DNA from 3 places in the Ramlibacter sp. G4-7 genome. Region 2 is predicted to be linked to each of the others. Evidence: predicted binding sites of a transcription regulator. Region 2 holds the regulator's gene; each other region holds the start of a gene.
The links. The regulator sigma-54, encoded in region 2, starts transcription at its own class of promoters, with help from an activator protein. The targets are predictions, from matches to a motif close to TGGCANGNAANCTGCTTT.

Region 1: a site for sigma-54 is predicted at 1,481-1,498, ahead of AC3EGR_RS05850 (ammonium transporter). Genes of this name have one in related genera too.
Region 3: a site for sigma-54 is predicted at 1,359-1,376, ahead of AC3EGR_RS05955 (pilin). Genes of this name have one in related genera too.

The regions. Positions count from the first base shown of each region.
Region 1 covers NZ_JBYNTT010000003.1:193,106-196,376, reverse strand. Annotated here, with positions in the region: gene metX (homoserine O-succinyltransferase MetX) at 1-502, opposite strand, end outside; gene AC3EGR_RS05855 (TMEM165/GDT1 family protein) at 700-1,260, opposite strand; yybP-ykoY riboswitch at 1,262-1,450, opposite strand; gene AC3EGR_RS05850 (ammonium transporter) at 1,560-2,771, shown strand; partial or broken gene rbp (RNA-binding regulator) at 2,974-3,271, shown strand, end outside.
Region 2 covers NZ_JBYNTT010000031.1:59-3,329, reverse strand. Annotated here, with positions in the region: gene AC3EGR_RS24875 (THUMP domain-containing class I SAM-dependent RNA methyltransferase) at 1-855, opposite strand, end outside; gene AC3EGR_RS24870 (RNA polymerase factor sigma-54) at 852-2,414, opposite strand; gene lptB (LPS export ABC transporter ATP-binding protein) at 2,440-3,225, opposite strand.
Region 3 covers NZ_JBYNTT010000003.1:220,239-223,509, forward strand. Annotated here, with positions in the region: gene AC3EGR_RS05950 (NAD-glutamate dehydrogenase) at 1-804, shown strand, start outside; gene AC3EGR_RS05955 (pilin) at 833-1,333, opposite strand; gene AC3EGR_RS05960 (aminopeptidase P N-terminal domain-containing protein) at 1,456-2,853, opposite strand; gene murU (N-acetylmuramate alpha-1-phosphate uridylyltransferase MurU) at 2,872-3,271, opposite strand, start outside.

The sequences.
Region 1 (3,271 bases), on a different contig from region 2:
GGCGCACGCGCTGCGGGTACTGCAGCGTCCACGACAGCGCCTGCATGCCGCCCAGGCTGCCGCCCATGACGGCCGCGAGCTGGGTGATGCCCAGGCGATCGAGCAGGCGGGCCTGCGCGTCGACCCAGTCTTCCACGGTCACCACGGGGAAGTCGGCGCCGTAGACGCGGCCGGTGTCCGGGTTCACGTGCATCGGGCCGGTGGAGCCGAAACAGGACCCCAGGTTGTTCACGCCGATCACGAAGAAGCGGTCGGTGTCCACCGGCTTGCCGGGGCCGATCATGGTGTCCCACCAGCCTTCGGACCGGTCCTGGCCCGGGTAGACGCCCGCCACGTGGTGCGAGGCGTTGAGCGCATGGCAGATCAGGACGGCGTTGCTGCGGTCCGCGTTGAGCGTTCCGTAGGTCTCGTAGGCAAGCGAATAGCCACGGATCGAGGCACCGCTTTGCAGGGCAAGCGGCGCGTCGAAGCTCATGAACCGTGGCGTGGCGATCAGCGTCATCGAAAAGGAAAAACCCGGACCGCTGAAGCGGGCCGGGTCCGGCCTGTCTTTAGCGGCATTTATTGAGCGCCCGCAATCGAGGCAAATCGGCGCTGGCGGAAGTATATGGCATGTCCTTGCGGGCTCGACCCGCGATCCCTGGGGGCGCCGATCGGCCGCCTCCTGGCTGCCGGGTCAGGCCCGGCATGACATGCTTTTCATTTCGGCCACAGCGCCACCACCCCCAGCACCAGGAACACCAGCGCGCCGATCGTGTGCACCAGCTTGATCGGCACCTTGCGCGTGATCGCGTCGCCGAACCAGACCACCGGCGCATTGGCGAGCATCATGCCCAGCGTGGTGCCCGCCACCACGGGGGCCCAGGCGTCGAACTGCGCGGCCAGCATGATGGTGGCCACCTGGGTCTTGTCGCCCATCTCCGCCAGGAAGAAGGCGACGAGGGTGGTGAGGAAGACGCCATGGCGCGGACCGGCGCCCGCCTCGTCCTCGTCGAGCTTGTCGGGGATGAGCATCCAGATCGCCATGGCGATGAAGGAGGCGCCCAGGATCCAGCGCAACAGGTCCGGACCCAGCACGCTCGTGACCCAGCTGCCCACGGCGCCCGCGAGCCCGTGGTTGACGAGGGTGGCCACGAAGATGCCCAGCACGATGGGCCAGGGACGGCGAAAGCGCGCGGCCAAGACGAGCGACAGCAGCTGCGTCTTGTCGCCCATTTCCGCGAGCGCGACGATGCCGGTGGAGACGAGAAAGGCCTGCATGGGAACTCCGGCCGGAAAACGAAGACGCGTTTGACCGCGCTGCTCCTCCGGCCTGGATGGGAGGCTGCGCGGTCAAAGGTCTCGCCAAGTCCGAAGATCGCCGGCGCCATGGGATGCGTGCGCATCCCAAGTCTGTTGACGCCAGCCCCTCTCGCGAATCGGAGGGAGGCTACTCCCCAATGACGGGCTGGATTCTACCGGCCTCTGCGACGCACCCTCGTGGCGTGGTTATTGCTTCCTTTTGGTGCGGGCGCCTGAATCGGCCCCGGAACGCACCACAACAAAGCATTTCCATCCCCATGAATTCCACGGAAGCACTCAAACAGGGCGCCGACGTCCTGTTCATCCTGCTGGGCGCCATCCTCGTGCTGGCCATGCACTCCGGTTTCGCCTTCCTCGAGCTGGGCACCGTGCGCAAGAAGAACCAGGTGAATGCGCTGGTGAAGATCCTGGTGGACTTCTCCGTCTCGACCGTCGCGTACTTCCTGGTCGGCTACGGCGTGGCCTACGGCACCAGCTTCCTCGTCGGGGCCGACCAGCTGGTGGCCAGGAGCGGCTACGAGCTGGTGAGGTTCTTCTTCCTGCTGACCTTCGCGGCGGCCATCCCGGCCATCATTTCCGGCGGCATCGCCGAGCGCGCACGCTTCGGGCCGCAGCTGCTGGCCACCGCCGTCATCGTGGGCGTGGTCTACCCGCTGTTCGAAGGCGTGGCCTGGAACCAGCGCTTCGGCGTGCAGGCCTGGATCCACGCGCTCACGGGCGCGGAGTTCCACGACTTCGCCGGCTCCATCGTGGTCCATGCCGTCGGTGGCTGGCTGGCCCTGCCGGCGGTGATCCTGCTGGGCGCGCGCAGCAACCGCTACCGCAAGGACGGCGCGATCTCGGCCCACCCGCCTTCCAACATCCCGTTCCTGGCCCTGGGCGCCTGGGTGCTCACGGTGGGCTGGTTCGGCTTCAACGTCATGAGCGCGCAGTCCATCGACAAGGTCTCGGGCCTGGTGGCGGTGAACTCGCTGATGGCGATGGTGGGCGGCACCCTCGCCGCGGTACTGCTGGGCCGCAACGACCCGGGGTTCGTCCACAACGGCCCGCTCGCCGGGCTAGTGGCGGTGTGCGCGGGCAGCGACCTGGTGCATCCGGTCGGGGCACTCGCCGTCGGTGCCTGTGCCGGCGTCATCTTCGTGGTGATGTTCACGCTGACCCAGAACCGCTGGAAGGTCGACGACGTGCTGGGGGTGTGGCCCTTGCACGGCCTGTGCGGCCTGTGGGGCGGCATCGCCGCGGGCATCTTCGGCAACAAGGCGCTGGGTGGACTGGGCGGCGTGAGCTTCTTCGCGCAGGTCATCGGCAGCGCGATGGGCGTGGCCTGGGCGCTCACGTGCGGCTTCGCGGTCTATGGCCTGATCAAGGCGGCGATGGGGTTGCGGCTGTCTGCAGAGGAAGAATTCGCGGGGGCCGACCTGGCGATCCACCGCATCGGGGCGACGCCGGAGCGCGAGGCGAACTGGTAGGAACCGTGGCGCCGGACCATCAACTGGCCCGGCGGCGACACCTCAGGGCTAGTCCGGAGGCACGACACGCGCCACCCGGTGCATAATGCTTGGGCGAATCTCTCAGGGGTTTGCAGGTATGCGGTGTTTGTCTTTGTCTCGCGTGGTTTTGATTGCGTCTTGCGGACTCCATCGCTTTTGCGTTTTTTCCAGGAGTCCCTGAATGGGCAACAAACTCTACGTGGGGAACCTCCCCTATTCTTTCCGCGACAGCGACCTCGAGCAGGCGTTCAGCCAGTTCGGCCAGGTCACCAGTGCCAAGGTCATGATGGAACGTGACACCGGCCGCTCGAAGGGCTTCGGCTTCGTCGAGATGGGCAGCCCCGCCGAGGCGCAGGCAGCCATCGAAGCCATGAACGGCCACCAGCAAGGCGGCCGCGCGCTCGTCGTCAACGAAGCGCGTCCGATGGAGCAGCGTCCGCGCGGCTTCGGTAGCGGCGGCGGCGGTGGTGGTGGCGGCG
Region 2 (3,271 bases):
CTGCACCGCGTGCGCGACGCCGGCGCGTTCGGCGTTGCGCTGCGCGAAGTCGACCATGCGGAAGGCCACGTCGCTGCCGAACACCGGCGCCGTCGGCGCGCGCCGCGCCGCAAGGGCCTCGGCCTTCAGCGCCTGCCAGTCGCTTGCCGCGTGCGGCTTCAGCCGCTCGAAGCCGAAGCGGCGCAGCAGGCCGGGCGCGATGTTGCAGGCGACCTGGGCCGCTTCGATGGCGATGGTGCCGCTGCCGCAGCAAGGGTCGTACAGCGGCACGGTCGCGTCCCAGCCGCTGGCCGCGATCATCGCCGCGGCCAGCGTTTCCTTCAGCGGCGCCTCGCCCTTGTCCTCGCGCCAGCCGCGCTTGAACAGCGGCTCGCCCGAGGTGTCGATGTAGAGCGTGACGTCCTCGGCCGCCAGGTGCGCGAAGATGCGCGCCACCGGCCGGTGCGTGTCGACGTCGGGGCGCACGCCGCCGTGCGCGCGGAAGCGGTCGGCGACGGCGTCCTTGATGCGCAGCGCGGCGAAGTTGAGGCTTTTCAGCGGGCTCTGGTGCGAGGTGAGTTCGATCTTGAAGCTGTCGCGCGCCGTGAACCACTCTTCCCACGCGACGGCGCTGGCCACCTCGTAGAGCTCCTGCTCGCCCCGGTAAGGCTGGTGCGCGAGTTCGACCAGCACACGCTGCGCCAGGCGGCTGTGCAGGTTGAGCTTCATCACCTCGGTCCAGGTCGCCAGCAACTGCACGCCGCCGCGGGCCGTGCGCAGGTCGCGGCCGCCCTCGCCGCAGATGCGCGCGACCTCGTCGCGCAAATACATTTCCACCCCGCCGGCGCAGGGCAGGAACAGTCTCAGGTCTTTCACAATTCCTTCCGCAGGTTGGCTGGCGCGATCCGCAGCGCTTCACGGTATTTCGCAACGGTCCGGCGCGCGCACTCGATGCCCTGCTCCCGGAGCATCTCGGAGATCTGGCTGTCCGACAGCGGCTTCTTGTTGCTCTCGGCCGCGACGAACTGCTTGATCAGCGCGCGCACGGCGGTGCTCGAGGCGTTGCCGCCCGTCTCGGTGCCGAGCGCGGAGCCGAAGAAGTACTTCAGCTCGAAGGTGCCGTAGGGCGTGGCCATGTACTTGGCGGTGGTGACGCGCGAGATGGTCGACTCGTGCAGGCCGAGTTCGTCCGCGATCTCCCGCAGCACCAGCGGCCGCATCGCCAGCTCGCCGTGGATGAAGAAATTGCGCTGCCGCTCGACGATGGCGCCGGACACGCGCAGGATGGTGTCGAAGCGCTGCTGGATGTTCTTGATGAACCAGCGCGCCTCCTGCAGCCGCTGCTGCAGCGCCTGGTGGCCTTCGCCGCGGTGGGCCTTGAGCGCGCCGGCGTAGACGTCGTGCACGCGCAGGCGCGGCATCACGTCCGGATTGAGCTGCACGCGGAAATTGGCGCGCGCGCCGCGCCCGACCTGGGTGACGATCACGTCCGGGATGACGATGTTGCGTTCGACGTCGATGAAGCGGCGGCCCGGTTTGGGCTCCAGCCGGGTGATCATGGCGATGGCCGACTTCACCTGCGCGTCGGTGCCGCCGCACAGCTGCGCCAGGCGCTTCACGTCGCGCTTGGCGAGCAGGTCGATCGGCTGCTGGCACACCTTGATCGCGATGGGGCACACCTCGTCGGCGGGCCGCGCGTCCTGCAGCACCCGCAGCTGCAGCATCAGGCACTCGGCCAGGTTGCGCGCGCCCACGCCGGGCGGATCCAGGTTCTGCAGCAGGTGCAGCGCCACCGTGAAGCGGTGCACCAGCTCCTCGTGCTGCTCCAGGTCGTCCGGCGCCAGGCTGGCGGCGATTTCCTCCAGCGTGTCCTCGAGGTAGCCGTCGTCGTTGAGCGACTCGATCAGGTAGCGCAGCGCCACGCGGTCGACCTCGGACTGGCGCAGGGCGAGCGCCTGCCGGTGCAGCCAGGACTGCAGCGACTCGTTGCCGCGCGCCAGCTCCGTCGCGTCGACCTCGTCGTCCTCGCCCGTGTTGTTGCGGCGCGCGGCCTGGGCTTCGCCGCCCCACTCGCCGTCGTCGGGCACCGTCTCGGTGGTGCCGTCGCCCTCCCAGTTGGGGGCGTTGTCCTCGCCGTACTCGGGCGCGTCCGCCTCGGCGGGTGCCGACGCAGCGCTGGTCTCCGCGCCCACGGCGCTGCCTTCGTAGGCCGACTCGGCGTCGCCGTCGTCGTTGGCGCGCGCGTCGGAAGCAGCGGGGCCGAACTCCTCGGGCCCCTCCTCCACCTGCACTTCCAGGAAGGGGTTGTCGTCCAGCATCTGCTGGATCTCCTGGCTCAGCTCCAGCGTGGACAGCTGCAACAGCCGGATCGACTGCTGCAGCTGGGGCGTCAACGCGAGGTGCTGCGAGACGCGCAGCGAAAGTCCCTGCTTCATACGGACAGCGGAATTGCTTCCTGCCTCACATCCGGAAGTGCTCGCCGAGGTAGACCCGGCGCACGTCTGCGTTGTTGACGATGTCCGCCGGCGTGCCCTGCGCCAGCACCCGGCCCTCGCTGATGATGTAGGCGTGGTCGCAGATGCCCAGCGTCTCGCGCACGTTGTGGTCGGTGATCAGCACGCCGATGCCGCGCGACTTGAGGAAGCCGATGATGCGCTGGATCTCGATGACCGCAATCGGGTCGATGCCGGCGAAAGGCTCGTCCAGCAGGATGAAGCGCGGCTGCGTGGCCAGCGCCCGCGCGATCTCCACGCGCCGCCGCTCGCCGCCCGACAGGGCCACGGCCGGCGAATCGCGCAGGTGGTCCACCCGCAGGTCCTGCAGCAGGCGCGTGAGGCGCTTTTCGATCTCCTCGCGCGACAGGGCCTGGCCCTGCGCATCGCGCTGCAACTCCAGCACGGCGCGCACGTTGTCCTGCACGTTGAGCTTGCGGAAGATGGACGCTTCCTGCGGCAGGTAGGACAGGCCCAGGCGCGAACGCCGGTGGATGGGCATGTGCTCCACGGCCCGGCCGTCGATGGCGATCTCGCCGCCGTCGGCGCGCACCAGGCCGACGATCATGTAGAAGGACGTCGTCTTGCCCGCGCCGTTGGGCCCCAGCAGGCCCACGACCTCGCCCTTGGCGACCGACACGGACACGTCCTGCACGACCTTGCGGCCGCTGTAGGACTTCTGCAGGTGGCGCGCTTCCAGCCGGCTCTCGGTCTCCGTGGCCGGCGGCGCGTGCACCGTTTCCGCATCTCCCATCAGCGCGACTCCGGGGCGAGGCTGCTCGCCGGCCGCGCCCGCGCCG
Region 3 (3,271 bases), on a different contig from region 2:
GCCACGCATGTCCTCAACAGCATGGTGAACCGCGTCGGGCCGACGTTCGTGCATCGCCTGGGCGAGATCACGGGAGGTACCCCGCCGCAGGTCGTGCGCGCCTACCTGGCCAGCCGCGAGGTGTTCGGGCTGGTGCCGCTGTGGCAGCAGATCGAGGCCCTGGACAACCTGGTGCCCGACGAGGTGCAGGCGGAGATGGTGATCGCGCTGCGCGGGCTGGTCACCCGTGCGACGACCTGGTTCCTGCGCTCGCGGCGGCTGTTCGAGCCCACCGAGCAGCAGGTGGGGCGCTTCGCGCCGGTGGTGCAGGCGCTGCGCAGCGAGGGCGCGACGGGGCCGTTGTCGGAGCGCGCGCAGCGCTGGGCGCAAGCCGGCGTGCCGAAGGATCTCGCCGCGCAGGTCGATGCCTCCGAGCGCCTGTTCTCGGCGCTGGACATCGCGGAGATCGCCGAGACGAGCAAGCGTCCTGCGGCCCTGACGGCGCAGGTGCATGGCGGCGTGGGCCAGCGGCTCGGGCTGGAGCGCATGCGCCAGCAGATCGAGCAGCTGCCCGCCGACAACTACTGGCAGGGGCTGGCCAAGCTGGCGCTGGCGGACGACCTGGTGGACCTGCAGCGCTCCATCGCGCAGGAAGCGGTGCGGCACGAGACGGGCGATGCGGCCCAGGTCCTGGACCGGTGGGAGCAGGGCAACCGGCAGGCACTGGAGCGGGCGCAGCGGCTGCTGGCCGAACTGAAGGATTCGCCCGGCGGCGACTTGGCGATGCTATCGGTCGCCCTGCGCGAGCTGCGTAACCTCGTGTGAGCCGCAGGGGCTCACACGCCGGCGTCGATCAGAGATAGTCGGCGGACGCCCACGTCGTCGCGTCGGTACGGCAGTTGGCCGGCAGCGCGTTGAGCACGGGCGACCAGTCGGACCCGCAGATCCAGTTGCGCACCGGGTTGCCCAGGTCGTCCGGGGCGACGAGCGCGGAGCCGTTGACCTTGGCCGGGACCAGGAACACGTGCCGGCCGTTGACCACCGGGTCCATGTTCTGGATGGTGATGCGGATGACGCCGTCGCGCGAGGTCTGCACGGTGCCCGCGTACTTGGTCGCGCCACTGCCTTCGCAGCCCCAGCGGCCGGCGCCGGGCGCCGTGTCGAGGACGGGGTAGTTCTCCTGCACGGCGTTCTTGCACTGGCTGCCCGCGATGACCGCTTCCGACATGCGGGCCCGGCGCGTGTAGTCGCGCATCTGCGTGACCGAGATCGAGGCCAGGATCGCGACGATGCAGGTCGTGATGATGAGTTCCACGACGGTGAAACCCGCTTGGGCGCGGCGGCGGCTTCGCATGACAGATCCTCCAACTTCGACAAATCTGGCAATTCGCGTGCCACGCCCCGGGCGCGTCATCGCGTGAACTACGTCACGCGTATCGTACGCCTTGCGACAATTCCTGTCACTTTGGTAACCATTCACGCCTTCATCAGGGCCTCGATCTCCTCGGCCTTGACCGGCACGCCGCGGGTGATGAGCTCGCAACCCGCGGCCGTGACGATGGCGTCGTCCTCGATGCGGATGCCGATGTTGTGGAAGTGCTCCGGCACCCCCTCGCCCGGGCGGACGTAGATCCCCGGCTCGATGGTCAGGACCATGCCGGGGCGCAGGATGCGGCTGGGGCGGTTCTTGATCGTCTCGCCCGACAGCGGGTCCTTCCGCTCGCTCACCTGGCCCCGTTCGCCCGGCTCCACATAGCTGCCGCAGTCGTGGACGTCCATGCCCAGCCAGTGGCCGGTGCGGTGCATGTAGAAGGGGAAATAGGCGCGCTTCTCGATCACGTCGTCCAGGGTGCCCACCTTGTCCGCGTCCAGCAGCTTCACGTCCAGCATGCCTTGCGCCAGCACCTTCACCGCCGCCTCGTGCGGGTCGGTGAAGCGGGCGCCCGGCTTCGTCACGGCCGCCGCCGCTTCCTGCGAGGCCAGCACGAGGTCGTACAGCGTGCGCTGCGGGCCGCTGAACTTTCCGTCGGCCGGGAAGGTGCGGGTGATGTCGCTGGCATAGCCATCGAGCTCGCAGCCGGCGTCGATGAGCACCAGCTCGCCGGCGCGCACGGGGGCGACGTCGGCGCGGTAGTGCAGTACGCAGGCGTTCGGGCCCGAGGCGACGATCGAGCTGTAGGCCGGGTACTGCGAGCCGCCCATGCGGAACTCGTGCATCAGCTCCGCGTCGAGGTGGTACTCGCGCACGTCCTTGCCTTCGCGCAGCATGCGGGCGCTGGCCTGCATGGCACGCACGTGGGCGCGGGCGCTGATGGCGGCCGCGCGCCGCATGGTGTCCTGCTCGTGCGCGTCCTTCACCAGCCGCATCTCGTCGAGGACGGCGCACAGGTCGCGCTGCTGCTCGGGGCACAGGGCGCCGTAGCGCACGCGCGCGCGGACCTGGTTCAGCCAGCCGGCGACGCGCTGCTCCAGCCCCTGGTGGGTGGCAAAGGGGAACCACACCGTCTCGCGATTTTCCAGCAGGCGCGGCAGCTGCTGGTCCAGCTCCGCGATGGAGAGGGCGGCGTCGACGCCCAGCGCGCCGACGGCCGCTTCGGGGCCGAGGCGGTAGCCGTCCCAGATCTCGCGCTCCAGGTCCTTGGGCTGGCAGAAGAGCGTGCTCGTGCCCTCGCCCGTGACCACCAGCCAGGCGTTGGGCTCGGTGAAGCCGGTGAGGTAGTAGAAGTAGCTGTCGTGCCGGAACAGGAAGTCGGAGTCGCGGTTGCGCTGGCGTTCCAGCGCCGTGGGAAGCACGGCGATGCCGTTGGCGCCGAGCTGCGCGGCCATGCGGGCGCGGCGCTGGGCGTAGACCGAGGTGGGCACGGTGGTGTTCATGGATTCATTGTCCCGGAATCAGGCGTTGAGTTGCGCGAGCCGCTCGGGCGTGCCCACGTCCGTCCACGGGCCCTGGTAGAGCTCGGCGCTGACCTGGCCGCGGTCCATGGCGGCGCGCAGCAAGGGGGCCAGTTTCACGATCTGGCCCTGCGGGTTGCCGGCGGGCAGGCCGTCGAACAGCGTCCGGCGCAGCAGGGCGACGGTGGAATAGGTGTGGCGCTCCTCGGCCTGGTTCAAGGCGGTGCCGTCCGGGGCCAGCCCGAAGTCGCCCCTGGCGTTGTGCGGCGGGTTGGGCACGAGGAACAGGTGGGCCAGCTTGCCGCTGGCGCAAAAGCGGTCGTAGGCGGCGCGCGTGAAGCGGAACCCCGGCATGTAGACGTCCCCGGCCACCAGCCAGAAGGCGTCGGCCAGCTGCGGC